Regions from separate parts of the Nocardioides sp. LHG3406-4 genome, predicted to be linked through region 1. Evidence: riboswitches for the same ligand, from Rfam matches in the RefSeq annotation. Region 1 holds a riboswitch; the other holds the start of a gene.
What was found. Region 1 has a riboswitch for cyclic di-AMP ahead of ACP7BP_RS08475 (NlpC/P60 family protein). Riboswitches for the same ligand answer to the same signal wherever they lie in the genome.
Positions count from the first base shown of each region.

Region 2: it holds a riboswitch for cyclic di-AMP, as region 1 does, so the genes downstream of both, ACP7BP_RS06030 (C40 family peptidase) here and ACP7BP_RS08475 (NlpC/P60 family protein) in region 1, are expected to answer to the same signal.

Region 1 covers NZ_JAFCWV010000002.1:494,023-508,526, forward strand. The annotation lists gene ACP7BP_RS08440 (Ig-like domain-containing protein) at 1-2,165, opposite strand, end outside; gene ACP7BP_RS08445 (Lrp/AsnC family transcriptional regulator) at 2,256-2,534, opposite strand; gene ACP7BP_RS08450 (DEDD exonuclease domain-containing protein) at 2,545-4,335, opposite strand; gene ACP7BP_RS08455 (hypothetical protein) at 4,468-4,749, shown strand; gene ACP7BP_RS08460 (NYN domain-containing protein) at 4,778-6,064, shown strand; gene ACP7BP_RS08465 (LTA synthase family protein) at 6,054-7,946, opposite strand; gene ACP7BP_RS08470 (hypothetical protein) at 8,075-8,281, shown strand; cyclic di-AMP (ydaO/yuaA leader) riboswitch at 8,440-8,591, shown strand; gene ACP7BP_RS08475 (NlpC/P60 family protein) at 8,620-9,612, shown strand; gene ACP7BP_RS08480 (hypothetical protein) at 9,659-10,888, shown strand; gene ACP7BP_RS08485 (M48 family metallopeptidase) at 10,885-12,144, shown strand; gene ACP7BP_RS08490 (Flp family type IVb pilin) at 12,161-12,352, opposite strand; gene ACP7BP_RS08495 (Flp family type IVb pilin) at 12,445-12,675, opposite strand; gene ACP7BP_RS08500 (response regulator) at 12,828-13,490, opposite strand; gene ACP7BP_RS08505 (sensor histidine kinase) at 13,487-14,504, opposite strand, start outside.
Region 2 covers NZ_JAFCWV010000002.1:35,102-49,605, reverse strand. The annotation lists gene ACP7BP_RS06055 (IclR family transcriptional regulator) at 1-425, opposite strand, end outside; gene ACP7BP_RS06050 (DEAD/DEAH box helicase) at 493-2,166, opposite strand; gene ACP7BP_RS06045 (DUF3039 domain-containing protein) at 2,298-2,579, opposite strand; gene ACP7BP_RS06040 (YqgE/AlgH family protein) at 2,598-3,155, opposite strand; gene ACP7BP_RS06035 (DUF3048 domain-containing protein) at 3,245-4,300, opposite strand; gene ACP7BP_RS06030 (C40 family peptidase) at 4,397-4,927, opposite strand; cyclic di-AMP (ydaO/yuaA leader) riboswitch at 4,930-5,106, opposite strand; gene ACP7BP_RS06025 (thioesterase family protein) at 5,276-5,773, opposite strand; gene ACP7BP_RS06020 (SDR family NAD(P)-dependent oxidoreductase) at 5,828-6,586, opposite strand; gene ACP7BP_RS06015 (phosphatase PAP2 family protein) at 6,709-7,701, shown strand; gene ACP7BP_RS06010 (HIT family protein) at 7,671-8,078, opposite strand; gene ACP7BP_RS06005 (hypothetical protein) at 8,186-8,404, shown strand; gene ACP7BP_RS06000 (TIGR03086 family metal-binding protein) at 8,409-8,987, shown strand; gene ACP7BP_RS05995 (M15 family metallopeptidase) at 8,988-10,358, opposite strand; gene ACP7BP_RS05990 (TraR/DksA family transcriptional regulator) at 10,408-10,746, shown strand; gene ACP7BP_RS05985 (PDR/VanB family oxidoreductase) at 10,784-11,779, opposite strand; gene ACP7BP_RS05980 (hypothetical protein) at 11,788-12,783, opposite strand; gene ACP7BP_RS05975 (RraA family protein) at 12,825-13,475, opposite strand; gene ACP7BP_RS05970 (RidA family protein) at 13,475-13,810, opposite strand; gene ACP7BP_RS05965 (hypothetical protein) at 13,887-14,504, opposite strand, start outside.

The sequences.
Region 1 (14,504 bases):
TTGACCGTGGTACCGAAGACCTTGCTCGCGGGTGAGAACGCCTGGTCGTTGTTGCGGTATACCTCGACGGTGTAGCTCGACGCGAACGCCTGCGGAGCCCATTCAAACGGGGTCGTGCCGGCCACGGCGGCTCCGCCAACGGGCGATTGCAGGGCCACCGGCGGGCTCGACTTGGTGAACGTGACGGTGGGTGACCAGGTCAGGCCGTTCTTCTCCGAGTCACGCGCCTGCACGCGTACGTAGAGCGTGCGCTCGGGATACAGGTCGTCGTACGCCGTGTAGGTCGTCTGATCCACGTACTTCTCGTCAACGTACGGCGCGCTGAAGGAGGGCTCGTCATCGACCTGGACGTGGTAGTCCAGGGCCGTCTGGATGCCGGCCTCGCCCATGGAGCCGTTGGCGAGGTTGGAGGCGAGGTAGTCGTCCCACGTGAACGTGACGTCGTGGCCGGCCACGTTGTTCGCTGCCAGCCCGGTGACTGCTGGTGACGCCTTGACGAACGACACCGTGCCCGGCAGCGGTGCCGGCTGGGACACCGGCGTCGGCCCGCAGTTGTCGAACGCATCACAGGGCTGGACATACCAGAAGTAGGGCTTGCCGGCCTGGCTCTCCGGGAGCGCGGAGACCTCGTCACTCAGCTTCAGCGCCAGCCGGCTGTAGGCGGTTCGAATCGGGTTCCGGATCTCCGAGGTAGTGAAGTTCTCGTCCTGGGCGAAGAAGACCCTGTACTCCGCCGCGCCGGGCATGGGGTCCCAGGACAGCACCGGAGTCGCGCGAAGGGCCGGGCAGGTGACGGCCTTGCAACCCTTGGCCGGGTCGTCGCTGCCGGCCCCTGTGAGGGCGACCTTGTGACCTGTGATCGGCGCGTTGACGTCGACCATGGTGCCCGGCGGGTTGGGACCGTTCCAGGTGAAGGCCTGGGTGGAGCTGAAGATGCCCGGCAGGCCACCGCCGGGGTACGGCAGGTCGATCGGTCGGACGCGCCAGTAGTAGGTGGTGTCGGGCGGTGGGAACCTGCACTCGCTGCCGCCGGCGCCTCGCGGGACGTAGGTGGTGCCTGCGACGTCGCACGACGAGACGTTGTTGTTGAAGTTCGGGTCGGTCGAGACGTACAGCTCGTAGTGGCTGGCGTGCTGGGCAGGCGTCCACTGGAAGTAGGGCGCCCCCTGCGTGGTGGCCCCGAGCGGGTAGAGCGGCTGCACCTGGTCGGGCCACGCCCTCTTGAAGTTGTTGACCGACTGGGCCCACGGTGTCGGCTGGCCGGCGAGGTCCTTGGCGCGAACGCGCCACCAGAACTGGTCGTTGGCGAGCGTCGTCGGCGGCGAGTACCGGGTGCTCTCCACGTTGGTGAGGCTCAGCGTGACGTTGTTGAAGCCGGCGTCCAGGGCGACCTGGAGGTCGTACGCCGCGGCGCCCGGCACGGGCTGCCAGTCGAGGACGACGTCCTCTATGAGGTAGTCGGCACTGTCGATGGGGAAGGACAGGACCGGTGTGGCCAGTGGCTGGATGACGAACGAGACGGGGCTAGACGGCACGCTGCGCAGGGACGACGTCTTGATCGCCGTCACCCGCCAGAAGTAGTCACCGGCGCCGAGCGGGTCGGGGACGACCAGGGACGTCGTCTTGGTGGTGTAGCTGCGTGCTCCGATGAAGTCGCTGTCACCGTCGACCTCGACGATGTAGGACGTCGCGCCCTGGCTGGTCTCCCACCGCAGGAGCGGCGGTGACTGCGGCTGGGGCAGGGAGGCACCGTTGGCGGGTGCGGTCGGGACGGGAACGTCGACCGGGCTCACGTCGAACGAGCCGGCGGACCAGCCTGAGCTGCCGCCGGAACCGGTTGCGCGCACCCGCCAGAAGTTCTTGCCGGACTTCAGCGCCTCGGTGGGTACGGCGCGGGTGTTCTTCGTGGAGGCGTTGAACTCGGTGGACCCGAACCCGGAGTCGTCGTCGACCTGGACCTGGTATCCGGTGGCACCCGAGACCCGGGACCAGCCGAGGATCGGCGTGCTGGCGTTGAGCCGGTCGACCGAGAGACCGTTCGGCGAGGAGACGGCCGCGGCCGCCATCGACACGGCCCCCGGACCGACGACGCCGACACCCACTGCGAGCGCGGTGAGGGCCGAGGCGACGATGCGGCGTGCCTGGACGCCCTGACCTGCTGACATGACCGTTCTCCCCTGTTACCGAGTGGTACCGGGCCACGCTAGGTGAGTGGTCGGGGGCTGTCAGAGGAATGAGATGAATCGGTCCGATCGTCAGTCGAGGCCCAGCGAGAACGCCGACTCCAGGTCGTGGCGGGAGTAGGCGCGGAAGGCGATGTGGGTCTCGGTGGCCGTAACCCCGTCGACCTTGTTGAGCTTGTCGGCGACCACATTCGCGACGTCGTCGTGGTTGGTCACCCGCACCAGCGCTATCAGGTCGATCTGGCCGGTCACGGAGTAGACCTCGCTGACGCCGTCGAGGGCGGCGATCGCCTCGGCCACCTCGGGGATGCGTGCGACGTCGGCCTTCACGAACACGATGGCGGTGATCATGGAGGACACGCTAGCGGGCGGGGCGGTGCACCGGGCTGGGCAGGCGCTGCTCGTCGAAGGGCACCAGCGAGAGCCGCGAGTGGTTGGCAGCGTCGTAGACAGACAGGTGCCGGGTCGCGCCGGCCACCGGGCACGCCCACTCGCCGTCGACGTCGATGAGCCGGATGCCGGGGGCCTCGAGCCAGCGCAGCACCTTCTCGGTCTCCTCAGCCGTGGCAGCCGGCACCGGGCCGGGTGCGCCGCGCACCGACTCGGCGCTGGCGCGGAGCTCGGCGACGTACTGGAGGGCGTCCGCGCCGGACGGGATGACCCCGGCCGCCGCCAGCCGGCCGTATCGGACGACGTGCACCGCCCATCGGCCGTCGTCCTCGCGGCGACCCGCCACCACCTCCGGGCACCGGGTGAGGGCGGAGAGGCGCTGGGTGCGGGCAGCGGCACGCACGAACGACGACAGCCGGTCGCGATGCACGCCGGCCTCCTCGAACCGCTCGAGCTGCGCCAGCGACGACATGCGCCGGTTGATCGCCTCGACCACCTCGTCGGGACTCTGGAGCAGGGCGTCGCGCAGCTGGCGGACCAGGGCGGCGTACGTGGTGGCGTCGACGCTCCCGTCGCAGGGCGAGAGACACCGACCCATCTCGGCCAGCACGCACGCCGACCGGGTTGCGGCGGTGGGTGTGTGCGGCAGCTTGTCGGAGCACTGGCGCAGCGGGAAGGTCTCGTGCAGCGCGGCCAGGCACTTCTCGGCGGTGCGGCGCGAGGAGAAGGGACCGAGGTAGTCGGCGGCGTCGTCGAGCACCCGGCGCACCAGTGAGAGCCGGGGCCAGGCCTCGCGGGTGAGCTTGACGAAGTGGACCTTCTCCGGGAAGCGGGAGCGGCGGTTGTACTTCGGCTTGTGCTCGGCGATCAGTCGCAGCTCGCGCACCTCGGCCTCGAGCGGGGTCGCGCACTCGATGCCGGTGACGACGGTCGCCAGGTTGACCATCTCGCCCATCCGAGAGCGCGTCTCTGAGGCGGTGAAGTAGGTGCGGACGCGGGAGCGCAGGTCACGCGAGGTGCCGACGTAGAGGACGCGGGCACGGTCGTCCTTGAACAGGTAGACGCCGGGGGAGTGCGGCAGCGCCTCGGCGAGGTGGCGCTTCCTGCGCTGGGCTGCGCTGACCCGGGAGCTGAACGTCTGCAGCTCCTCGAGCGTGTGGACGCCCAGCCCCCCGAGGCGCTCCATCAGGCCGTGCAGGACGTCGACGGTGGCGCGTGCGTCGGCCAGCGCCCGGTGGTTGGGCGTGGTCGCGGAGTTGAAGACCCGGGCCAGCGACGACAGCTTGCAGTTGGGCGCGTCGTCACGGGTGATGACGCGCCGGGCCAGCTTGGCGGTGTCGAGCACCTCGAACCGTGGCCACGGCCGACCCTGCTCGCGCGCGAAGTGCTGGAGGAAGCCGACGTCGAACGGCGCGTTGTGAGCCACCAGGACGGTGCCGGCCGCGAACTCCAGGAACGCCGGCAACGCAGACTCGATCGGCGGCGCGTCGCCGACCATGGCGTTGGTGATGCCGGTGAGCACTGCGATGAACGGCGGGATCTCCGAGCGCGGGTTGACGAGGGTCTGGAACTCGCCGAGCACCTCCCCGGAGCGCACCTTGACGGCGCCGATCTCGGTGATCATCGAGCCCGCTGCCGCCGAGCCGCCCGTCGTCTCGAGGTCCACCACTGTGAATGTGATGTCACGCAGCGGACGGCCGAGCTCGTCGAAACTGCGTTGCGCCTCCCACCGGGAGGCTGCACTCCGCACGGCAGTGCTCATGCCCGGGCTCATGTCCCGGACGCTAGACGTGGGCACCGACAAAGCCGGGACGGCTCGCGGACTACGCTGACGGCGATCGGCGTGCCGATGCTCCGTCCGGACCGAACCGAACCCGCTCGACAGGAGACTCTCGTGACCACAGCCCTTCCCGACGGGTCGCACCGCTGGCGCTGCGCCGGCTGTGGAAACCTGACCCGCTTCGACGTCAGTCGCAGTCGACGGACCACCGAGTTCTGGCACTTCGACCTCGCCGGCGACCACGTCGTCGAGAACGAGCAGGTCAACGACGAGGCCCTGGAGTCGGTGACCTGCCGCTGGTGCGGTCGCTCCGACGCCATCGAGCTCGTGGACCGCAATGAGGCCTCGCTCGCGGACGACCCCACGGGCGACGATCCGGCGGCTGGCCGGAGCTAGGACGAGGTGACCGCCTCGTGACCACCGGATGAGTGCCGCGCCGGAGCCCGCATCGGACGCGGCAGCTCCGCAGCTGGCGGACCTTCCCGACGTCGTACGCCTGCGGGTGCTGGCGCTGGCTGCTGCCGCGCTCCCGGCGGTGAGCGACATCCCTGCGCCGCTGCGGAGGGTGGTGCTCTTCGCGCCGCAGCGCCGCGCCCGGCTGGGCGGGTCGGCCATCGCGGCGGCCCTGGCCGACGACGGGTTCCGAGCCGCGGTCGGGGTGCAGGTCGCCGCGGCGGCCCAGCCCGGCGACGACCCGGCCTCGACAGCTGCCTGGTCCTGGCTGACGCGCCCCGACGACTGGCGAGAGATGTACGCCGATGCGCTCGGCCGACTGAGCCCGGCCGCGTCGACGGATGCCGGGACGGCCGAGCTGGACCGGCTGCGCCAGCGGGTCGATGCGCTGGAGTCCCAGCTGCGCGAGGGGAAGGCGAACCACCGGCAGCGGCTCGACGAGCTCAGGGGCGAGAACATGACCTTGCGGCGCAAGCTCGGCGACACGCGCGCCAGCCAGCGCGCGACCCAGGCCGCGCTCGACGAGGCCCGCGCCGCGCTGTCGTCGGCCGAGGGCGCCGCCAGTCAGGTCGCCGCCCGCGCGGAGACCGAGATTCGCCGGCTCCGCGCCCAGGTCGACGAGCTCACGGCCGGCGTGCGGACCGACAGACGAGACGCACGCACCCAGCGCGACGAGGCCACCCTGCGTGCCCGGCTCCTCCTCGACACGGTGCTCGACGCCGCCAACGGCCTGCGTCGCGAGCTGGCGCTGCCCACGGTGGAGGGGGCGCCCGGCGACCGCGTCGAGGCCGAGATCGACGCCGCCGGCGCGCCCGTCACGGCCCGACCGAGCCCTCCGGCGGGTCCCGCGCTGCTCGAGCAGCTGCTGACCCTGCCGCGCGCCCGGCTGATCGTCGACGGCTACAACGTCAGCAAAACCGCCTGGGAGCAGTCCTCGCTGGAGGCCCAGCGAGTCCGGCTCCTGGGAGGCCTGGCTGCCGTGGTCGCGCGCACCGGCGCCGAGACCACCGTGGTGTTCGACGCCGCCGCATCGACCAGCCGCCCCGTCGTCGCGACACCGCGTGGGGTGAAGGTGCTGTTCAGCCCGGAGGGCGTCATCGCCGACGACGTGATCCGCGACCTGGTGGCCGCCGAGCCGCCAGGTCGCCCGCTGGTGGTCGTGACGAGTGACCAGGAGCTGGCGGCCGACGTACGCCGTGCGGGTGCGCGCTGCGTCGACTCCGCGGCGCTGGTCGTCCTGCTCGGTCCTACCGGCTGAGCGGGTAGAACATCTCGTCGGCCGCGTAGCGCTGGCCGATCGAGAAGTCGTACTGCACGAGGGCCATGTCGTGCAGCAGCTCCCTGGCACGAGGGGTGAGTGTGGTGGCGGTGTACTCCCTACCCGTGGGGTCGAAGTACTTGCCCTGCTCCATCGCAGGGACCTCGGCGCGCACCGCCTCGAGCAGGGCGTAGTATGGCGGGATCCGCGCGCCCGCCATCTCGAAGAGCATGGGCAGGAACATCGTCGGGCTGGTTAACGGCTCCGCTGCCGGCACCGTGCCCTGGTTGGACCAGATGAAGTACGGCGTGCGGTACATCCCGATCCCCGGGTTCTTCTCGACGATCTCGTCGCCGTAGATGCCCGGCTGGTGGTCTCCGTAGAACACTACGTACGTCGGCTCGTCGGTCTCTTCGAGAGCAGCCAGCATCCGGTCGAGCGACTCATCGGTGTACGTCAGGCCGCGGGCGTACTGGCCGGCCGAGTCCGCCTGCTCATCGGACACGCCGTCCACGGGGAGCGGATGAGCGTAGGACCCGGCCACCGGCACGTGGTTCTGCATCGTCACGAGGTTGATGAAGGCAGGCTGGTCGATGGTGCGGATCTGGTGGAGCACCTCGTCGAAGGCGCTCTCGTCGGAGATGAAGTCCCCGTTCTCGATCTTGGCGTCGGACTGCATCGTCGTGTCGTGGATGAACTCGTCGAAGCCCAAGTTCTCGTAGACCTTCTTCCGCTGGTACATCCCGGTGAAGTACGGGTGGATCGCGATGGCACGGTGGCCCGTGCCCTTGAAGAGGCCCACCGCCGAGGGAAAGCCGTCCTGATCGGCGACGAACTGCTGGTACGGCGTGTTCGTCTGCGGTGAGAGGAGGGCGAGCGACTGCCCGGTCAACGCCTCGAACTCCATGTTCGCCGTACCCCCGCCGTACAACTGGGCGAGCATCGTGCCCGAAGACGTGCCCGACATCGTCGCTCGGGTGCGCGGGATCGGGTCCTCATCGAGCTCGAGGCCCTTCAGCTGGGTCGGGTCACTGAACGCCTCGCTGAGGATGACGACCACATTGGCGTCGTCCAGGCGGGCGGCGTCGCGGCCGCGGTTGGTCTCGGCGGCCGCGGCTCTCCACCGAGCAGTGAGGGCACGCATCGTCGCCTCGCTGTAGCCCTCGGGAGCCTTCATCGCCACGGACGGCATGTTGTAGAGGAACCCTCCGACGAAGCCGTTGGCCCGGTAGTTGAGGCGTTGGTACCAGAACTTCCAGGCGACGTCCTTGCTCTCGTAGACGCCGCGCCACGCGTTCCCGGGCTCGTTGAACCGGGTGGCCTGGACGAGGGCGACCACGCACGCGAGCGCAACAACGGCGCGTACGACGAGCAGCGCCGTCCAGCGTCGGGGGGCGGTGCTCCTGCGCACGCGTGGGAAGGCGGGCTCGAGCCGGTGTCCGATCCAGATGAACGCGACCAGGACGGCTAGGACCAGCAGGACCGCGAGCAACCAGGTGGTGGGTGAGGCCATGGCAAGCACGAAGCGCGGCGTCGACAGGAAGTCGAGGTCGCTGGGGTAGAGCGGCTCCGAACGGACCCGCAGCTTGGCGACATTGGCGCCGGCGACGACGAGCGTGAGAGACAGCATGACTCCGAGGGAGAGCCAGAGCCGGCCAGTGATCGCCATGAGGAGATAGATCACGATGGTGAGTGCCGCGATCTCGAGGTAGAAGCCGCTGCCGCGGGTGAACGGGCTGTACCAGTGGTCGTTCCAGCCCGCGGCGCCCCACGTCGTGCTCCACTCGAGGAGCAGCGCGCACACGCCGGCGAAGAGCACCGCGTAGATCACCGAGATCAGCAGCACCCGAAGCTGTCGCAAGCGCGATATCTGGTCGTTCATGGCGCCTCGATGCTAAGTGGCCCAGACCGGTCGTGTGAGCGGTTTGGGGCAAGACGCACGGGTGGCGACACGCCGACCTCGGGTCGGTGCGGGGCGGAATGTCGGTGCCCCCTGGTTCAGTCCAGGACATGACGACACGGATCGACTGTGACACCTGCCTGGTGCGGGGGCTTGCCTGCCACGACTGCGTGGTCACGGTGCTCCTGGGCCCGCCTCCCGAGCTCACCTTCGACGACGACGAGCGCGCAGCACTGGACGTCCTGGCGGCGGGCGGGCTGGTGCCACCACTGCGCCTGGTCCGGCCGGTGGCCGGCCCCGAGGCGGAGTCCGCGTGACTGGTGTGACGCATGTGAGTGGTGTGACGAGAAGTCCGCGATTCGGTCGATTGGGCCGCGACATCCTGTTGAAAGTTTGGCCAACCCCTCCGGTCGCGGTTAGTCTCGGTCGCTCAGGCTCCCGTGACAGTGGATCATCAGGATCCGCGCGGGGGCCGCGCCGAGTCCTTTGGGCCGTGGGCGACCACGACCCGGAACCGGGGAACCAAATCCCTCTGGGGTGAATCGCCGTCAAGGCGGCCGCGCACGCGGCCGAGGAGACGGTGTAGGGCAAGTCGTGCCCGAACCCGTCAGCTCACCCGGTAGGCGTACGACACCACAAGGGAGACCGCCCGCTCGTGATCCACGACCGGCTGCGAATCAGCACCGCCCTCGTCGGGCTGACCGCGATAGCCGTCACCGGCTTCGTCGCGGCCACCCCCGCGCAGGCCGAGCCCGAGATCAAGGACGTGCAAGCGCGCGTCGACCGCCTCTACCACCAGGCCGAGCAGGCGCAGGAGCGCTTCCACGACGCCAAGCTGCAGCTCGACGACCTCACCCAGGATCTCGGCACCCTTGAGTCCGACGAACGTCGCCAGGACGCCCGCCTCGACGTCGTCCGCGACCAGGTGCGCGACTCGATCCTGCGTCAGTACCAGGGCGAGAGCATCTCCACGGTGGGCCAGGTCGTCGTCTCCGACGACCCCAGCGCCTTCCTGGGACAGCTCTCGACGATGTCGGCCTTCAACGACCTCCAGTCGGACCTCTTCTCCTCCTACTCCACCGAGCTCGATGCCCTCGACCTTCGTCACGAGGCCACCACCGAGCGGTCGACGGAGATCAAGGAGGTCACCGCTCAGCTGGCCGACGAGAAGGCGGAGGTCGACGAGAAGCTGGCCGAGGCCAAGGAGCTGCTCTCCGACCTCAAGGACGACGAGCGCCAGCGCCTGATGTCCCTCTCTCGTGGCGACACCACGCGCCTGCCCTCGGACGTGCCTGCCTCGGGCCGCGCCTCGGCGGCCGTCGCCTACGCCATGGCCCAGGTCGGCGACTCCTACGTCTACGGCGCCGCCGGCCCGAGCGCCTTCGACTGCTCCGGCCTCACGATGATGGCCTGGGCGCAGGCCGGCGTCGGCCTCCCGCACTCCTCCAGCGCCCAGTACGGCTCCGGTCCGCACGTCGCGGCCAGCGACCTGCAGCCCGGCGACCTGGTGTTCTACTACAGCCCGATCAGCCATGTCGGCATGTACATCGGCAACGGCCTGATCGTGCACGCCGCCAACCCGGGCACGGGCGTGGCGGTCGCAGGCCTCTACTCCATGCCGTACGTCGGAGCCGTGCGCCCCGGTTGATGGGGCCCCGCAGATGACCTCGAGGACCGGTCACCCACGCTGGTGGGTGGCCGGTCTTTCGTTGGTCGTGGTGTCGGCCCTGGTCGTCGGGGGCACGCTGCTGCTCCGCGACGACACCTACCGCGTGCCGATCCAGCGCGGTGGTGCCGCAGCGGGGGAGCGACCGAGTGCGCGGCCCGCGCTCGCCAGCTCGGCCCTGCACGCGCTCGAGCACGCCGTGCAGTCAGGTGACGCCACGGCCGTGGCGTCGCTCGCGCCCGACGTCGCGGCGCGGGCGTTGCTGGCAGCCGTGGTGGCGAACAGCCGCGACCTCCACGTCGAGGACTTCTCGATGCGCTACGTCGACGAGATCGGCGCGACGGAGCCCGACGGGTCGTGGCGGGCCGCCGTCGACCTCACCTGGGCCTTCGCCGGCTTCGACCGCAGCCCAGCAGCTGCGGAGGTCGTGGTCGGCTTCGTGCCCATCGGCGACGGCGTGGGCATCGCCTCTCTCGGAGACGCCTCGAGCACGTCCAGCGAGCGCCGCTCGCCGGTCTGGCTGGGCCAGCGCGTACACGTCGTACGGGCCGAAGGCATCCTGGTGCTCGCCGCGGAGTCACGCCGGGTCGCCCGCACGTACGCCGACCGGCTGCGCGCGGCCTACCCCGTGGTCCGGGCGGTCCTGCCCAGGTGGCGGCCGTCCGTGGTGGTCGAGGTGCCGCCGTCGGCGGCCGCTCTTGACGCGGCCCTCGGATCGCCCCGAGGAAGCTACGAGGCGGTCGCTGCTGTGACCACCACGGTCGACGGCTCCCAGGACGACCAGGCGCCGGTGCACGTGCTCGTGAACCCCGATGTCTCGGGGCGGCTGCGCAGCCAGGGCGCGCAGATCGTGATGACCCACGAGGTGGTCCACGTCGCGACCGGCGCAGCACTCAGCCCGATGCCGTTGTGGCTGCTCGAGGGTTTCGCCGACTACGTCGCGCTCCGCGAGGTCCGGCTGCCGCTCTCTGTCACGGCTGCCCGGATCGCGCGTCAGGTGCGCCGCGAGGGGCCACCCGACCGGCTGCCGGGCGCTGAGGAGTTCGACCCGTCGGCCGAGGGTCTCGAGGCGGTCTACGAGTCGGCCTGGCTCGCCTGCGTGGTGCTGGCCGACCAAGTGGGGGAGGACGGGCTGAAGGAGGTCTATCGCGACGCCGACTCCGGCACCGCGCCGAGGGCCGCATTGCGCAGGGCCGGCATCGGCCAACGGCACCTGGTCCGGCTGTGGCGGGAGCGCCTGCAAGACTTGGCGTCGTGAAGCAGACGCCCCGGTCGGGAGAGCGACGGATCGCCGGCTGGGTCACCCTCGTGGGCTGCGTGAGCTTCGTCGTGCTCGCGATCCTGCTGGTGCCGTGGCAACCGGTCCCCGGAGGCCGGGTGGCGCCGGTGGACCCGGGATCGGTGTTCGGCTCGGCGGAGCTGTCCCGCGCCGAGGACTACGCCCGCTGGGCGCGCGTGTGGAGCTGGGGCTCCCTCGCGGTGTCGCTGGCGGTTGCCGCGCTGCTGGGCTTCACTCCGATCGGCCGGCGCCTGATGCAGAAGCTGCCCGGACCCTGGTGGATCAGGGTCGTGCTCGGTGTGGCGGTGTGCGACCTGGCGGGACGGCTGGTCACGCTGCCGTTCGCCGTGATGCTGCGCCGGCAGCAGCTCGACTACGACCTGACGAGGCAGTCGTGGGGCGGGTACGCCCTCGACACGGTGAAGGGCGAGGCCCTGGACATCGTGGTGTTCAGTCTCGCGCTGGTCGTGCTCGTGGGGCTGGCCCGGCGCTGGCGCCGTGCGTGGCCCGCGATCGCGGCGGCGTTGCTGGCCGGCTTGGTCGTGCTGGGATCCTTCGTCTACCCGCTGCTCGTGGAGCCGCTGTTCAACACCTTCACGCCGTTGGCCGACGGTGGGCTGCGTACCGGCATCTTCGAGGTCGCCGCCGAGGAGGGGGTGCCGATCGACGACGTGCTGGTCGCCGATGCCTCACGCCGTACGACCACCCTCAACGCCTATGTCAGCGGCTTCGGGAGTACGCGCCGGGTGGTCCTCTACGACAACCTCGTCGAGGACCTGCCCCGGGACGAGGCGCTCTCGGTGGTGGCGCACGAGCTGGCGCACGCCCGCCACCGCGACGTCGTGGTGGGCACCACCTTGGGAGCCGCCGGCGCGGTGGCCGGGGTCGGCCTGCTGGCCCTGGTGGTCGGCTGGCCGCGACGCCGCCGTCCAGCGAGCGCGGGGGACCGGATGGCGGACCCGGCCGTGGTGCCACTGGTGCTGGCCCTGATGGCGTTCGGGACGGTGCTGTCGATGCCGGTGCAGAACGGCATCAGCAGGCAGATCGAGACCCGTGCGGACGTCGACGCGCTGCGGGTCACCGGCGAGCGGGCGCCGTTCGTGGAGCTTCAGCGCCAGCTGGCGCTGCGCTCGGTCGCGGACCCGACGCCGCCAGGGTGGTCGCAGTGGTGGTTCGGGTCGCATCCCGGCGTCCTGACCCGGATCGCGATCGCAGAGCGGGTGTTGCCCGACTGACCCGATCTCCGCCTGGCTACTCGCAGGAGGTGCTGATGGTGGTGCCGGTGGCGCTGGTGATGTGCTTGCAGCTGTCCAGGGACACTTCCCCGGCAACGCCACCGAAGGCATAGACGGCCACGGCGATGACCGCGGCGATGCCCGAGACGAGCAGTCCGTACTCGACAGCGCTGGCACCGCGCTCGACCGACCGGCAGGGCATGGTCATTGGCTCGCCTCGTGGGTGATCAGGGCCGGGGAAGGCAGATGGCCGTGGGCTGGTGCCCACGGCCATCGGTGCCTCAAGAAGGGTTGATCGGATCAGCTGGACGAAGACGCGCAGGTCCCGGAGATCGTGGTCTCGGAATTGCTCGTGATCGCGGTGCAGGTGTCGCTGAAGGCTTCCTTGACGATCGGGCCGAGGGCCATCACGGCGACGACGATGATGGCCGCGATGCCGGCGATGAGCAGGCCGTACTCGACGGCGGAGGCGCCGCGCTCGTCCATCTTGGCCTTCTGGCCCTGGATGAGGATGGTGAGGTACTGGATCATGGTGAGTCCTTCCGCTAAGGATGCTGGGTCGGTAGGCACTCGCCTGGCCCGATGGGTCAATCGTCGCCGTTGTCGCCGATCCGTGCGGTCCACACATCAGTCGAGGATTGGTAGCCCGAACGGGCTACCCCGGCAGTGACCCGGGTGCGCCCTCAGCGGCCGTTCGGCGAGATGCTCGACAGCAGACCGCTGCGCATCGCCGTCACCAGCGCCTGGGCGCGGTTGGTGGCGCCCAGCTTCTGGTAGATCCGGGCGATGTGGGACTTCGCCGTGGACTCGCTCATGTAGAGCTGCCCGGCGATCTGGCCGGCGCCGAGACCGTCGGCGAGCAGCAGCAGCACCTCGTGCTCGCGGTCGGACAGCCGGGTCGACTCCCCGGTGGTCCGGCGGATCATCGCGGCCGAGAGGCCGGCGCACAGGAACGTCCGCGGAGAGACGGCGGCGTGCTTGGCGGCCTTGACGACCTCGGTGGACGGCGAGTCCTTGCCGACGAACGCCGAGGCGCCCGCCTCCATGGCGGCGAAGATCTGCTCGTCGCCGGAGTGCATCGTGAGGACGACGAGCCCAGTGTCGGGCTGGTCACGGCGGACGGCGCGGACGACGTCGAGACCCGTGCCGTCGGGGAGCTGGAGGTCGGTGACGATGACCTGTGGCCGGTGCGCGTTCCAGCCCTCCATGGCCTGGGCGACGGACCCGGCCTGGCCCACGACGCTCATGGTCCGGTCGAGCGAGAACGCGGTGGCGAGACCGTGCCGGATCAGCTCGTGGTCGTCGACGAGGAGGACGGTCGTCGGGCTGGCGCTGTCGGCGTTCATGCGTCGATGCGGTCCTTCGGGGTGGTGGGGTCGGCCGGTCTGACGCCTGCAGTATCGCCTACCCGCACCGAGACACGGGTGCCGCCGCCCGCTCGGGGGCCGACCTCGAGGGTGCCGCCGATCAGCGCGGCGCGCTCGCGCATGATCGAGAGACCGTGGGAGTCGCTGCGCCCGGGCTGCAGTCCACGACCGTTGTCGGTGACGACGATCTCCGCGGACGGCGCGTGGACGCGGCAGTGCACGTCGATGAGCGAGGCATGGGAGTGCCGCACGGCGTTGTTCATCGCCTCCTGGGCGATACGGAGCAGCTCCGCCTCCACCTCGTGCCGCAGGCGGCTGGTGCGCTCGTCGGCGGTCACCGCGATCGGCATGCCGCTCACGTCGCTGAGATGACGCGCGAGGGCGGCGATCGCGGCGCCGAGGCTCTCGCTGGATCCGGCCTGGGTGCGCAGCGTCATCACGGAGTGGCGCACCTCGCCGACCACGGACGTGATCATCGACCGCAGCTGGCGCAGGGCCGCCTCGTGGTCCGGGGTGGGCGCCGAGCTGATCAACGCGTCGACGATGTAGCCCATCGACGCGATGTCCTGCGCCACCCCGTCGTGCATCTCCCGTGCGAGCCGGCGCCGCTCGTCGGACGTGGCGGCATCTCGGAACTCGGCGAACAGCTGGGCGGTGTCGAGGCGCAGGGCGATCGGCTCGAGGCCGGTTGCGATGGAGCGGAGCTGCTTGGTCAGCCCCAGCAGCTCGGGATCGAGACCGGCGGCCAACCGCCCGCTGACGACAGCGATGGTCTCACCCGACGTGGTCAGCGGGAACGCGAAGTCGTGGCCGACCACCTGCACCGTGGACTCGGACCAGGCGGTGTCCGCCAGCTCGTCGGTGTACGGCGGCTCGAGCTCCTCGGAGGAAGCCTGGTTCGCGAGGGCGATGAGGCGGTCCTCGCGGCGTACGTAGAGGACCGCGCGCTGCACGGGCAGCTCGGCGCTCACCTCCTCGAGGATCGAGCCCGCC
Region 2 (14,504 bases), 460 kb from region 1:
GCCTTCCCGGCCGCGCCCTGGGTGATCGAGTGCCGGGCGCCGACCCGGTAGGAGACGTGGAAGTCGGTCCACGACGGCTCGACGACGGCCAGCGCCAGCGCCTCGTCGCCGTCGGCGACCGTCAGGTGCGCGGTGCAGCCGAGCGTCTCGGCCAGCTGTCGCAGCACCGGGGCCGCCTGGTCGCGCAGCACCGGCTGCACCGCCGAGGCCAGGTGAAGGACGCCGAGGCCGACGTGGAGCCGGGCTCGCGAGTCGCGGCGTACGAGACCGTGCTGCTCCAAGGTCGCGACGAGCCGGTAGACCACCGTGCGGTTGACGGCCAGCGCGGCGGCGAGCTCGGTGACGGTCAGCCCATCGTGCGCCTCCGCCAGCACCTTGAGCACCCTCAGCCCCCGATGCAGCGTCTGGGAGGTCTCGGCAGCCATAGAGAAGGGTAGCCCCGGCACGGGCTCCGTGACCCCGCGGCGAGGCAAGCCCGTGGGGCCGGCCCCGTCAGGAGGTCTTGCGGATCGCCCAGTCACGCAGTGCTCCGATGCGCGCGTGCAGCTGGTCTGCCGTCGCCACCGCGGCGGCCGGGCCGCCGCACTGCTTGCGCAGGGCGGCGTGCGTGACCCCGTGCGGCTGCCCGGTGCGATGGAACCACGCGGCGACCAGCCCGTTCAGCTCCCGCCGGAGCACGGCGAGCTGCTCGTAGGTCGACACCTCCGCGACCGTGTCCGGCTGCGGGGCGGCCCGCTGTCGCGCGGCGCGCTCGCTCTGCCGGGAGTGCAGCAGCTCGCGCACCTGGTCGGGCTCGAGGAGGCCGGGGATGCCGAGGAAGTCCATCTCCTCCTCCGACCCGACGTGCACCTCGCCGGCGTGGCCGAACTCGCCGCCGTCGTAGAGCACCCGGTCGAACGACGCGGTCGAGCCCAGCGCCTCGAAGGGGAGGCCGTCGAGCTCGTCGGAGGCGCCCTCCCCCGCCTCGGCCTGCGCCAGCAGGTCACGCTCGGCGGCGAAGATGTCGTCCTCGTCGGTGATCCGGCGGCCCAGCACGTGGTCGCGCTCGACCTCCATCTCCGAGGCGTAGGCGAGCAGGTGGGGCACCGACGGCAGGAAGACCGACGCGGTCTCGCCCCGACCCCGGGCGCGCACGAAGCGGCCCACGGCCTGGGCGAAGAAGAGCGGGGTGCCGGTGGTCGTGGCCCAGACCCCGACCGCCAGCCGTGGGACGTCGACGCCCTCGGAGACCATGCGTACGGCGACCATCCAGCGCGCCGTCGACTCGGTGAACGCGCCGATCTTCTTCGACGCCGCCTTCTCGTCGGAGAGCACGACCGTCGGCGCCTCGCCCGCGATCTTCTTCAGCAGCGCGGCATACGCGCGGGCCGAGTCCTGGTCGGTGGCGATGACGAGGCCACCGGCATCGGGCACGTGCCGGCGCACCTCCGACAGCCTGCGGTCGGCGGCGGCGAGCACCGCCGGCATCCACGAGCCGCCCGGGTCGAGGGCGGTGCGCAGCGCGTGCGCCGTCATGTCCTTGGTGAGGGGCTCCCCCAGCCTGGCCGCGACCTCGTCGCCCGCGCGGGTGCGCCAGCTCATCTCCCCGGAGTAGGCCATGAAGAGCACCGGTCGCACCACCTTGTCGGCCAGCGCGTGCGCGTAGCCGTAGGTGAAGTCGGCGGCCGAGCGCGGGATCCCGTCGGGTCCGGGCGCGTAGGTGACGAAGGGGATGGGGTTCACGTCGGAGCGGAACGGGGTGCCGGTCAGCGCGAGGCGACGGGTGGCCGGCTGGAAGGCCTCGCGCACGCCCTCACCCCACGAGAGCGCGTCGCCGGCGTGGTGCACCTCGTCGAGGATCACCAAGGTCTTGAAGTTCTCGGTGCGGATGCGCATCGCGAGCGGGTTGACGGCGACGCCGGCGTAGGTCACCGCGATGCCGACGTAGTCGCCCGACGTCTTGCCCTTGCCCGCGGCGTACGTCGGGTCGATCGGGATGCCGGCACGAGCACCCGCCTCCGCCCACTGCACCTTGAGGTGCTCGGTCGGGGCGACGACCGTGATCCGGTCGACGATGCGCCGGCCGAGGAGCTCGGCCGCGACGGTGAGCGCGAAGGTCGTCTTCCCGGCGCCCGGCGTCGCGACGGCCAGGAAGTCGCGCGAGGACTGCTCGACGTACTGCGTCATCGCGGCGTTCTGCCACGCCCGGAGCGAAGGGGCCGTCCCCCAGGCAGCCCGATCCGGCCAGGCCGGGGACAGCGGTAGGACAGAAGGCTGGGCCGCTGGACCTTCGGGCGGGACGGCGTCGTGCCGTCCCGTCACGCGTCGGAGCCCTTGTCTCCCTTGCCGCCCTTGCCGCCGGGCTTCATCGACTCCCAGATCTCCTTGCACTCCGGGCACACGGGGAACTTCTCCGGAGCCCGGCTCGGCACCCACACCTTGCCGCACAGCGCGATCACCGGCGTGCCCATCACCATCGCCTCGGTGAGCTTGTCCTTGGGCACGTAGTGGGAGAACCGCTCGTGGTCGCCGTCGTCGGTGGGGACGGTCCGCGTGTCCTCGATCGTCTCGGTGCCGGGAGAGAAGCCAGTGGTCGTCATGATGGACGCAAGTCTAGGTCAGTTGAGCTCAGGATCGAGAGGGCGCGTCGAGTGCCACGCGAGCTCACCCGGCTGTCGGCGCAGCACATCGCGCCACAGGTCCGTCGAGTCCAGGCGGAAGATGTCGGCGACCTCGGCGGGCACGACGTACCAGTCCCCCTGGTCGACCTCGCGCTGCACCTGGCCGGTGCCCCACCCGGCGTACCCCGCGAAGATCCGCAGGCCCGCCAGCGATCCTTCGAGCAGCTCGAGCGGGGTGTCCAGGTCCACCACGCCCATATCGGCGAAGACCCTGCGGAATCCCACCGGGACGTCGGTCACGTCGGCGAGCCGGCCCACCGCCAGCGCGCCGTCGGGGTTGACCGGCCCGCCGCGGAAGAGCACCTCGGGCTCGGCGACGGCGTCGCGCCACTCGGCCAGGACCTCGGCCACCAGCACCGGGGACGGGCGGTTGAGCACGACGCCCAGTGCGCCGTCCGCGCCGACGTCGAGCAGCAGCACGACGGTGTCGACGAAGTTCGGGTCGACGAGCGCAGGGGTGGCCACCAGCAGGGAGCCGGCCGCGACGTCGGTCATGTCGCCATCATGCCCGAGGACGAGCACCAGGCGCAGTGGGGCCGCCGAGACGGGGGATCGACGGGCAGGCGCCCCCGAGCCGCCGAGGGCTACTTGCCGTACGTGACCCGGCCGCCGTCGGCGGGCACCAGCTCGAGCCAGGTGCGTCCGGCCGGCACGGCGAGGTCGCCGCCCTTCTTCGTGTCCAGGCGCAGCGAGCCGCGGACCCCGTCCTTCTTCCACGTGCCCTTGACGACGCGGCCGCCGTGGAAGAGCAGCGCGTCGCCGGAGCCCTCGAACTTCGTCTCCGGCACGAAGTTGCCCGCCGGGTCGCGGTATCCGGCGTCGCCCACCTGCACGCGCAGCACGAGGACGGTGTCGGCGGGGAACTCGTCCCCCTGGGCGGCGTAGGAGTTCTGGTTGACGTAGCCACCGTTGGCGTAGGCCCAGTTGGTGGTGTGCATGCCGCCGAAGAACGCCGAGAGCCGGCTCGCCTTCTGACCCTTGGGCAGGTCCGCGGCGTCGCCGAACCTCAGGTAGTCGTCGGGGCGGGCGGGCTTCTGCTTGATCACCGAGACGACCTCCCGGGGCCGCGCCATCAGGTTGTACGGCGCGTAGCGGCTGCCCTCGCGGAAGAATCCCTTGGCGCCCTCCTGGAAGAACCGGATGCCCGCCTGCTGGATGCGACCGATCGTGACCCCGGCCGCGCCGGAGGTGATGATGTCGGCGTCCACCGGCGAGACGATGCCGATGTCACTGGCCCGCATTGAGCGCACGGGACCGACGACCTCGGGCAGCTGGGAGTAGTAGAACGCCGCGAGCCGGGTGGCTCCCCCCTCGACGAGCTCCTCGACCACGAGGTCGGCCTTGCTCAACCCGAGCTGGGGGGCGCTGCCGGCGGTGTTGTCCATCTTCGTGACCATGACCGGGTGCTTGAGGTCGGCGGTGCCGTCCCCGGCGACCGGGGTGCCGGTGAGCGGCCAGGTCTCCGGCGGGGGCGGCTCCTCGGCGTTGCTGCCGGCGGGTGCGCCCGAGCTGCTCGTGTCCCCCGGGTCGGCGGTGCCCCCCTTGTCGCCACACCCGGCGAGGAGCATGGACATGGCGAAGAGCGTGGCGACCACGACGCCGAGGCGGGACGCGGTCTTGGTGCGCAGGGGGCGATGCACGGGGACTCCTAGCTGTGGTGCCGACTACCGACAAGTGTGCGGGCGCGCCCGCCCTGTGTGCGGGAAGGCGCGCCCGGTGTCAGGGCGTCAACCCGCTCAGGCGCGCCGCATCGTGCCTGCGAACCAGCTGCTCGTCCACGGTACGTCGATCTGCACCGGGCGGCCCGGCGTCGAGGAGTGCAGCATCTGCACGGCGCCGCTCTTGAGGCGGCCCACGAAGATGCCCACGTGGTAGACGCCGCCACCGCCGGTGAAGAACATCAGGTCGCCGCGGTGGAGCTGCGACTTGGGGATGCGACGGACGTGACCGGCCTGCGCCGACGACGTACGCGGCATCGCGGAGAAGCCGGCCTTACGGAAGGAGTAGTAGATCAGGCCGGAGCAGTCGAAAGCCCCCGGGCCGGCCGAGCCGTAGCTGTACGCGTCGCCGCGCTGGGCGAGCGCGATGTGCTCAGCGCGGTGGACCCGCACCTTCGTGGCCCGCTTGAGCTTGACCTTCTGGGAGAGCTTCTCCGTGGACCCGCCATGTCCGGACTGGGCACTGACAGCGGTCGGGGTACCGAGCACGAGGCCCAGGCACAGCATCATGAGCGCGCCGAAGCGCAGCATGCGAGAGGTCGCAGGCATGGTTGTTTCCTTTCCCACGCCTGTGAGGTGAGCTGTCGGGTTGGAGCTGGAAAGTGCTCCGTCACGCTGCGTGCCGCCTGGTGACTTCACCCCGAGCCGTCCGCGATCGCGCTGCGAACCGGCGTGGAACCTGTGGGTCCCCCACTCCTGCCCCGTCATGGTCTCGGGGGTCGTCGCGCGGAGGGGCAGGACTCGGCGTTCCCGCGGACGATGGTGCAGCCGTGCACGCTAGGCACGTCGAAGGGTCAAAGTCCAAGCGAGGAGCGCGTTTCGGGCGTGATCGTGACGAGGATCTCGTCGGGGGCGCGAGGCCCGAGAGTGGTCGGCCAGCCCTCGATCAGTCTTCGATCAACGCAGGGCCAGGCAGCCGGAGGTTGCCGCGGCGAACGGCAGCTCGGCGTCCTCGGCGATCCGCTTGTCGAGGTTGGCAGCCACGTCTTCGGGCCACGGCGCGGTGCGCCGGGTGCTCATGTCGATGTGCAGGAAGATCTCCTCCATCACGTAGCTGAGCCGGTGGTGGGTCTCGTCGAGGAGGTAGACCAACGCGTGGGCGGCACGCTCGGAACGCCCGAGCAGCCGGACCCGGGCCGACATCAAGTCGCCCGTGCGCAGCTCGGTCAGGTAGGTGCAGTGGTGCTCCGCCGAGAAGCACGCGTGCCCTGCGCTGATCGGCCAGTTCTGCGGGATGCCGAGCGGGACCAGCGACTCGTCGAGACCCTCGCTCGCGATGCCGATGTAGTGCCGGACGTTCAGGTGGCCGTTCATGTCCTCGAACGGCATCGGCACGGGCTGCTCGACGTAGGCAGGCAGGTCGAAGAGCTGGTCATAGGTGGGATAGGTCGTCACGGGCACGACCCTACGAGTCGCTCGACGACCCGACCGCATCGGACCGCGCCGTCGTCAGCTGACGAGCTTGGCCCCGCCGTCGACGTACAGCGTCTGACCGGTGATGTACGACGCCTCGTCGCTGCACAGGAACGCAGCCGTGGCCGCGATGTCCTCGGGGAAGCCCACCCGGCGGACCGGGTTGCGCTCGGCGTTCCGGGCGCGGAACTCGTCGACCGGGACACCCAGCCGGGCGGCCGTCGCGTCGGTCATCTCGGTGGCGATGAAGCCGGGGGCGATCGCGTTGGCGTTGATGCCGTAGGGGCCGAGCTCGATGCCGAGGGTGCGGGTGAAGCCCTGCACGCCCATCTTGGCGGCGGCGTAGTTGGCCTGGCCGCGGTTGCCCAGCGCGGAGACGCTGGAGAGGTTGACGATCTTGCCGTACTTCTGGGCGACGAAGTGCTTCTGGGCCGCCTTGGTCATGAGGAAGGCGCCCTTGAGGTGCACGCCCATGACCAGGTCCCAGTCCTCCTCGGTCATCTTGAAGAGGAGGTTGTCGCGGGTGATGCCGGCGTTGTTGACGAGGATGTGGATGCCGCCGAGGTCGCCGAGGACCCGCTCGATCGCGGCGTCGACGCTCACGGCGACACTGACGTCGCAGCCGATGCCGAGATGTCCCTCCCCCAGCCGCGCTGCCGCGGCGGCCGCTGCGGACTCGTCGAGGTCGATGACCGCGACCTTGGCGCCCTCGTCGGCGAACCGCTGCGCACAGCCGAACCCGATGCCTCGTGCGCCCCCGGTGACGACTGCGACGCGCCCGTCGAAGCGACCCATGCTGACTCCTTCGCGATCGTGCGACAGCGGCGCAACGACGCGCCAGTAGAACCGTGTCTCACCCTAGACGGGTGACCCCGTAGGGTGTTCCGGTGGGTCGTCCGGATTTTCGCCTTGCAGGGGTGCTGGCTGCAGCCATGGTGCTGGCCATGGTGTTCGTCTCGCGTGTGTGGGACCTCCCCATCCGCGACCCCGACGGCGTGGTGGTGCCGACGTACGTCCGGCTGCCGTTGATCGTGCTCGCGGCGCTCGCACTCGACGTCGTGCCGCGCGCTCTGGCGCGCCGTCGGCCGATCATGGAGGTGGCGCGCGAGCGGTGGAGCCGTGACCAGCTGGTGTTCGCCCTGGCTGGGGTGATCACGTGGTACGCCTGCTACGCCGCCTTCCGCAATCTCAAGAGCTACGTGCCGTTCGTCAACGACCGGCTGTGGGACAACGAGCTCGCGTCGCTCGACCGCACGCTCTGGCTGGGGCACGACCCGGCCGACGTGCTGCACGACGTGCTCGGCACCGGCTGGGCCGCGCACGCTCTGTCCTTCGTGTACGTCGCGTGGATCCCGCTGGTGCCGGTGACGCTGGCCGTGGCACTCCTCTGGACCCGTCACCGGGCGGCCGGCTCGTGGTTCGTCACGGCGGTAGCGGTCGACTGGGCGCTCGGCGTGGCGACGTACTTCGCGATGCCGACCCTCGGCCCCATCTACTCCGCACCTGGGGACTTCACGGACCTCCCGCACACCCACGTCACGGCGCTGCAGGAGTGGATGGGGTCAGACCGCGCCGACGTGCTCGCCGACCCGTTCTCGACCGACGCCGTACAGACCATCGCCGCCTTCGCCTCGCTGCACGTCGCCATCATGGTCACGATGTGCCTGATGGCGCACCTGATCGGGCTGCCGCGCTGGGTCCGCGTCTCGAGCTACGTCTACTTGGCCCTGACGGTGGTGTCCACCGTCTACCTCGGCTGGCACTTCTTCGTCGACGCGATCGCCGGGGCCGCACTGGGCGCGGCCGCGGTGTGGATCGCGGCTCTCGGCACCGGCAACGCCTCGGGCGGGCGCCCTCGCCTGCGTCCGGAGGCCGAGGATCAGAGCACCGACCGCAGCCTCTCGGCGTAGGTCGCGGCCTCCCCCTCGGCGTACTTCGTGCGCGGCCAGAAGAAGCCCCGCAGGCCGTCGCCCTTGGTGCGCGGAACGACGTGCAGGTGCAGGTGCGGCACCGACTGGGAGACGGTGTTGTTGATCGCCACGAACGAGCCCTGTGCCCCGAGCCCGTCCACCATCGCGGTGCACAGCCGCTGCCCCCACGCCAGGAACGGATCACGCAGCTTCGCCGGCAGGTCGGGCAGGGTCACGACGTGCTCGCGCGGCACCAGCAGCACGTGGCCGCGGAAGACCGGGCGCGCGTCGAGGAACGCCACGAAGTCGTCGTCCTCGACGACCCGCTCGGCCTGCGTCTCGCCGGCCACGATGGCGCAGAAGACGCAGTCCATCAGCGGATCCCGTGGCCGATGACTCCGCTGGGTGCGTCGAGGAGGGCGCTCATCAAGGGCAGGATCACAGCGCGAGCGTACGACGCCCGGCTGCCGCTAGCGTGCGGGACATGACCGGTGCCAGCGCCCACCGCCCGATGAGGTTCGTCCTCGACGTCACCGTCGACGCCGCCGACCCGGAGGCGGCCGCGGCCGAGCTCGGCCGGGTGCTGCGCTACTGGGGCGGCGCGATGAGGCAGATCGACGTGACGGCGCCCGCAGAGCAGGAGGTGTACGACAGCGGCTACACCCCGATCGGCTCCTGGCGACTGAGCGCTGTGTCATCGTGAGGCCATGATCGACCTGACCCCGACGACCGACCGCACCCGCGCCGTCGCAGCCGCCGTCACCGACCAGCAGCTCGAAGCCGTCACCCCCACGGGCAGCACGGTGGCTCAGCTGCTGCACCACGTGCTGGGCCTCTCCGTCGCCTTCCGTGACGCAGCCGCGAAGCTGGACGGACCGACCACGTCGACCCCGCCCGGCCCGGTGTCCGAGCCTCTCCCCGACGACTGGCGCGACCGGGCCGACCGGTTGCTCGCGGAGCTCGCCGCCGCGTGGCGCGACGCCGGGGCGTGGGAGGGGATGACGAGGGCGGGCGGCGTCGAGCTGCCTGGCGAGATCGGCGGGCTCGTCGCCCTCGACGAGGTGCTCCTGCACGGGTGGGACCTGGCCCGGGCTACCGGGCAGCCCTACGAGCCCTCCGACGCGGAGTGTGAGGCGGTGCTCCCGATCGTCGAGCCCGAGGCGGACGACCCCGACGGCTCCGGTCGTGAAGGGATGTTCGGACGCGTGGTCGAGGTGCCCGAGGATGCGCCGCTGTGGCACCGCGTGCTCGGCCTGTCGGGCCGCGACCCGGGCTGGACCGCCTGACTAGTGACAGACACCGACGCACCGCTGGTCGTGCACGATGCGCCCGCTCGGCCCGCGGGCGTCGAAGTGCTGTGAGTCTCCGGTGCCGTAGGTCCAACTGAAGCCGTGGCGGCGCATCAGCCGCACCATCGGGTGGCTGCCCGAGCGCCAGGCCACCCGAGGGTCGCTGCGCGACTGCCACCAGTCGTTCGGCACCAGGCCGGTGGCCGATCGGAAGGGGTTCTCCCAGGTGTTGATGTCGAAGGACCGTCCGTAGGAGTGCGGCGAGCGCACGCCCGGCCGGTTCACGACGTAGCGGCAGTTGAAGGCCGAGCTGTTCCCGGCAGCCATCGAGGCATAGTCGTCGCCGCCACGAAGGCGCGGCGACCACCCGAACCGGTCGACGCGGTACATCGAGCGGATCGGGAGCCGCCGGTCGTAGATCTCCGTGAGCGCGCCGACGAACTGCTCACTCGCCGCGGCATGGATGACCAGCTCGCCGCGGTGCCGGTAGCCGTCGTACCCCCAGTAGTTGACACGGATCAGCCGCAGCCTGGCGCGGCCGACGGGGCACCCAGCGTGCCACGTCACACCGCTCATCTCTCTCCAGATGTTGTTGGGGATCCGCGTGACCACGGCGTCGGCACCGGAGCCCACGGCACGCGGCTGCGGCGGCAGGACGATCCGTGGGTGAGGGGCCTTCCGCGGCAGCGAGACGGGCTGGGCCGGCGGCCGGTTGTCGATCCGTCGCGAGCTCGAGATCGAGGCCACGACCCAGTCCAGGGTCGGTGCGACTGCACGAAGGGTGACGTCGTCGCGGGGGGCGTAGGTCACCGTCGCCTGGCCGGCCGCATCCGTCGTCGGGGTCGCGACGTCCAGCCACCTGCCCCCCTGCAGCAGCTGGACCTGCACCGGCCCGGCGACACCCTCGCCCGAGTCCGTCCGCCACCCGACGACCAGCTGGACGCTCTGCTCGTCCACCACCACGGGCGGTGCGGTGAGGGTGAGGATGCTGGCCCGCCGCACGAGTGCGATCGGCACGGCGCCCGAGCTCGACGGCGTGTACGTCGCGTCCCCGGCGTACGCCGCCCGGAAGACGTTGTCGCCGGCCGAGCGTGCCAGCGCGGCATCGATGGCGGCGTGCCCCTGCGCGTCGGTGACCACCTCACCGACCGGTGCCCAGGCACCGCCGGCCAGACGTTCCACCGTGACGAGGACGCCTGGCAGCGGTGTCCCCGCCGCGTCCGTGACAGCGATGCCGAGTGAGGTCGTCTCGCCCGCGCGGGCCGAGGTGCCCGTCATGGAGGTGACCGTGCCGGTCGCGGCCTGGGTCGGCGCGGCGACCTGGAGCAGCACTGCACACATCGCGACGACCAGCAGCCCACGCAGCATGGGCGTCATGCTCACACACCGGTGGCGGGCACCGGTGTAGAAACGGACCGTGCCCGACATCCGCCGTACGCTCGAGACGCTCCGCGAGGAGACCCGGCATCGACTGGCCGCCCTCACCGCGCAGTTCGACGAGGTGGTCGCGGCCTCGAGAGACACCAACGCCGACGACGAGCACGACCCCGAGGGAGCCACGATCGCGTTCGAGCGGTCACAGGTCGGCGCGCTGGCGCGGCAGACCCGGGACCGCCTGGCCGAGATCGAGGCCGCCCTGGAGCGCCTCGACTCCGGCACCTACGGGGACTGCGAGGTGTGCGGACTGCCCATCGAGGCGGAGCGGCTCGAAGCCCGCCCCACGGCGCGCACCCACGTGTCGCACTCCGGGCACTGAGAAGCACTGCCTAGACCGGCGGCCGTCACTCGAAGCCCTACAGGTCGAGCACCAGACGATCTGTCAGCGACCGCGAGCAGCAGATCATCATGACCTCCCCCCGCTCCCGCTCGAGGTCGTTCAGGACCGAGTCTCGGTGATCGGGAGTGCCCGAGACGACCCGCGTCTCGCAGGTGCCGCAGATGCCTTCCTCACACGATGAGTGGACCAGCACACCGGCCTCGTCGAGGACGTGCAGGATGCTCTGCCCCGGCTCGACGATGACGGTGACGTTGGACTCGTCGGCGACCACCTCGAACGCCACGTCACTCGCCGCGTCGAAGCTCGAGGCGCGTGAGGCGAACCGCTCCATGCGCAGGCTTCCGACGGGCCATTGCCGTCCGGCCTCCTCGATCGCCTGGAGAAGCCCCTCCGGGCCGCAGGCGTAGACGAGCGCCCCCGGGCGGGGGCTCTGGAGGATCGCCCCGAGGTCGAGGCGACCCTGCTCGTCCTCCGGCACGAGGGTCACCTGTTCGGGATACCGGCTTGCCAGCGACGAGGCGAAAGCCATGGAGCTGAGCGATCGGCCACCGTAGTAGAGGTGCCACGGGACGCCGTTCTCGGCAGCCTCGGCCAGCATCGGGGTGATCGGAGTGATCCCGATCCCCCCGGCGATGAAGATGTACTCCTCCGCCGGCTCCAGGATGAAGTGGTTGCGCGGGCCACGGATCTCGACCATCGATCCGACCTGGAGGTTCTCGTGGATGGCGGCCGAGCCTCCTCGTCCGTGCTGCTCACGCAGCACCGCGATGCGCCAGGACTCCCGGTCCGCGACCTCCCCGCACAGGGAGTACTGGCGTACGACGTCATCGAGGACGACCTCGATGTGCGCACCAGGGGTCCAGCGCGGAACCTTGTTGCCCTCGGGGTCGGCGAGGACGAGGCTGACCACGTCCGTGGCGACGTCGGTCCGCTCGACCACTGTCATCTTCGCGACTCGATCGGAGAAGGTCGTGCCCAGGACCTTGGCTGACAGTTTCAACGGCTCAGTCATCGGACGCACTACTTCCAGACCGCGAACGCCGTGCCGATTCCGGTTCCCGCCTCCGAACGATAGGCGGGGATGTAGTCGATCTCTTCCATGTCGAGGTGCTCGAGCGCGCCGCCTGCCGTGATCCACAGGAGACTCTCCGACGTCCCTGAGCGCATGTGCCGGCGCGGAATCGTCGTGAGGGACTCAGCGTCCTTGTTCTTGAGGCCATCGAGGATCCGGCGATCGAGCGACTCGTCCACGACGAAGTGGCTCAGGCCGCCGGAGGCGACGACCGCGACGCGAAGGTCCTCGGGGTAGGACTCGATGGCGCGTCTCAGCGCCCTGCCGAAGTAGTAGCAGCGCCGTGGCGACGGGACGTTCGGCGGGATGTAGGAGTTGATGGCCACCGGGAGCAGCGGGATCATCTCCTCCCCCATGAGCCGCCGCCGTACGAACGTGAAGGCATGGCCGATGCTTCGATCCTGGGGCTGACGCGAGTACGAGACGACGTCGAACTCATCCTGCACGAGCTCGGTGATGAGGTGCCTGCCGACGTCGCCCGGAGTCACGTACTTGTCCGGGGTCTCGGAATGGCGTGCCCACATGGCAGCCTGCACGCCCTTCGCCAGCGCGGCCAGCTTGTCCGGCTCAGGTGGCAGGTCGTAGATCGCCTCGCCATGGAAGATCGCGAAGGTGGGGAGACCGTCGTCCTTGAACAGCTCGTCCTGGTCGTCGCCGATCACCACCACGACGTCAGGGGCGACGTCCGTGAGAGTCTGCTTGAGCTGCGCGAGGGCGCGCTGGCCCCGCTCGTGATGGGACTGCCAGACAGCCGGTGTCAGCCTCTCCCGAGGGACGTTCCACTCCGGCACGGCGGCGAGCTCGTCGTAGTCGTGGATCTCGCCGTCCCGACCGAGCAGGAAGGGGTTGCGCCGATCACGGTTCGCGTGATCCTCCCACCACTCGGTCTCGGTGCTCAGCTGCGGCGTGTGGGACGTCGCCATTCCGAGAACTATCTCAGCCATCTAAGAAGCCTTTCGTTCGATCGGTGCTCGGCCGGACGTCATCACGAGCGCCTCGTCTGCAAGTCGTGATACCCGAGCTGCACGCGCGCCTGGTCCAGACGCATCCCACCGGCCACCTGCTCGCGGATCCGCTCCTCGGTGCTCTCGATCGACTTCACGACCTCGAGCACCTCCAGCTCACGCTCCCGAGGGACGACGACGACACCATCGCCGTCGCCGATCACGATGTCACCAGGTCGCACCCGGACCTGGCCGACGGTCACGGGGACCTCGATGCCCACCATCTGCACGCGATCCTTGCCGGTGCGCATGTACCGCCCGCGGGAGAAGACCGGGTAGTTCAGCTCCCTCGATCGTCGGCTGTCACGACAGACGCCGTCGATCACGGTGCCCGCGATGGCGTTCTGCGAGGCCATCAGCGTGAGGAGGTCTCCCCACACGGTCACATCCGTGCGGCCGGCGTTGTCCAGCACGACCACAGACCCCGGCGGGACGTCGTCGATGTAGTCCCCCACCGTGCCGCCGGCGACGTCGACGGGCTGGTAGAGCCCGGTGAACGCCCGGCCGGCCAGGGCGAAGGACGACTCGAGTGGCTGGATCCCGTGTGCCTGGCCGGCGATGCCCAGGCGGTCCAGCGCATCCGAGATGCCCGACGTGGCGGCCTCTGCCAACTGCTTGACGACCTCGTCCATCACTTCTTCTCCTCAACGTAGGCCTCGACGCGAAGCTGGATCTTCAGGCCGCCGGGAAGCTCACGGACCGTGGTGTGGCGAGCCGGCCGGTCGTGCTCGTCGGGGTACCACTCCAGCCAGTGCCGGTTGACCTCGTCCCGGAGCGACCCGTCGGCCAGCAGCACCTCCAAGAAGACCACTTGGTCGAGGCTCACGCGCGCGACCTCGAAGAGCGCCCGGGTGTTCGCGAAGACAAGGTCCACCTGCGCCACTCCGTCAGCCGGAAGCGAGTTGTCCTTCGGATCACGCCCGGAGATGCCACTCGACTTGAACAGCGGGCCGACACTCGCCGCCATGGGGATCGGCGCTCCGTGACTCAATCCTGGAAGCGCGTAGGTCTGTCGACGTGTCACTGAAAGTCCTTCCCGCGATCTAGAGATCGCGTGTGCTTGGTGCGAAGAGGGTGATGGGGTCGACGAGCTGACTCGTCAAGCCCTGTTCGAAGAGTGCTCGAGCGAGCCGCTCCAGTACGTGCTGCTGCGAGGTGAGGCCATAGGGGATCGGATCGACGGTCGTCACTGCCGACGCGGCGGCGTCGTCCACAGCGCCGATCCGGCGCCACGTCTCCAAGAGCTCAGCGGCCCCGCCCAGTGCTCGGCGCTTGGCCTCGGTGAACGCTGAGAAGAGATTCAGCGCAAGCCAAGGATGTTGGTCGACCAGGCTCGTTCGGAGCACCAGGACATGGTTGATGGGCAGAACTTCCGTCACCCGGAAGTACCGGATCCCCTCGGCGACGCGGTCGGAGAACAACGGTCTGAGGTTCGGGATGCTGTCAGCGGTGCGGCCACTCCGGTCGACCAGGTTCGTCGTGCCGAGGTAGCGAATGGCGGCATCGAGCTCACCGCTGGCGAGCATGGAGCCCATCGTCTTGTCCTGTGGGATGAAGCTCAGATCGACTCCCGGAGGCGGGGCGAAGGACGTGGCACCGCCATGGCTCTTCTCGAGAGGGCGCTCCATGAACCACTTCATGTCGCTGGCCCGGACGCCGTA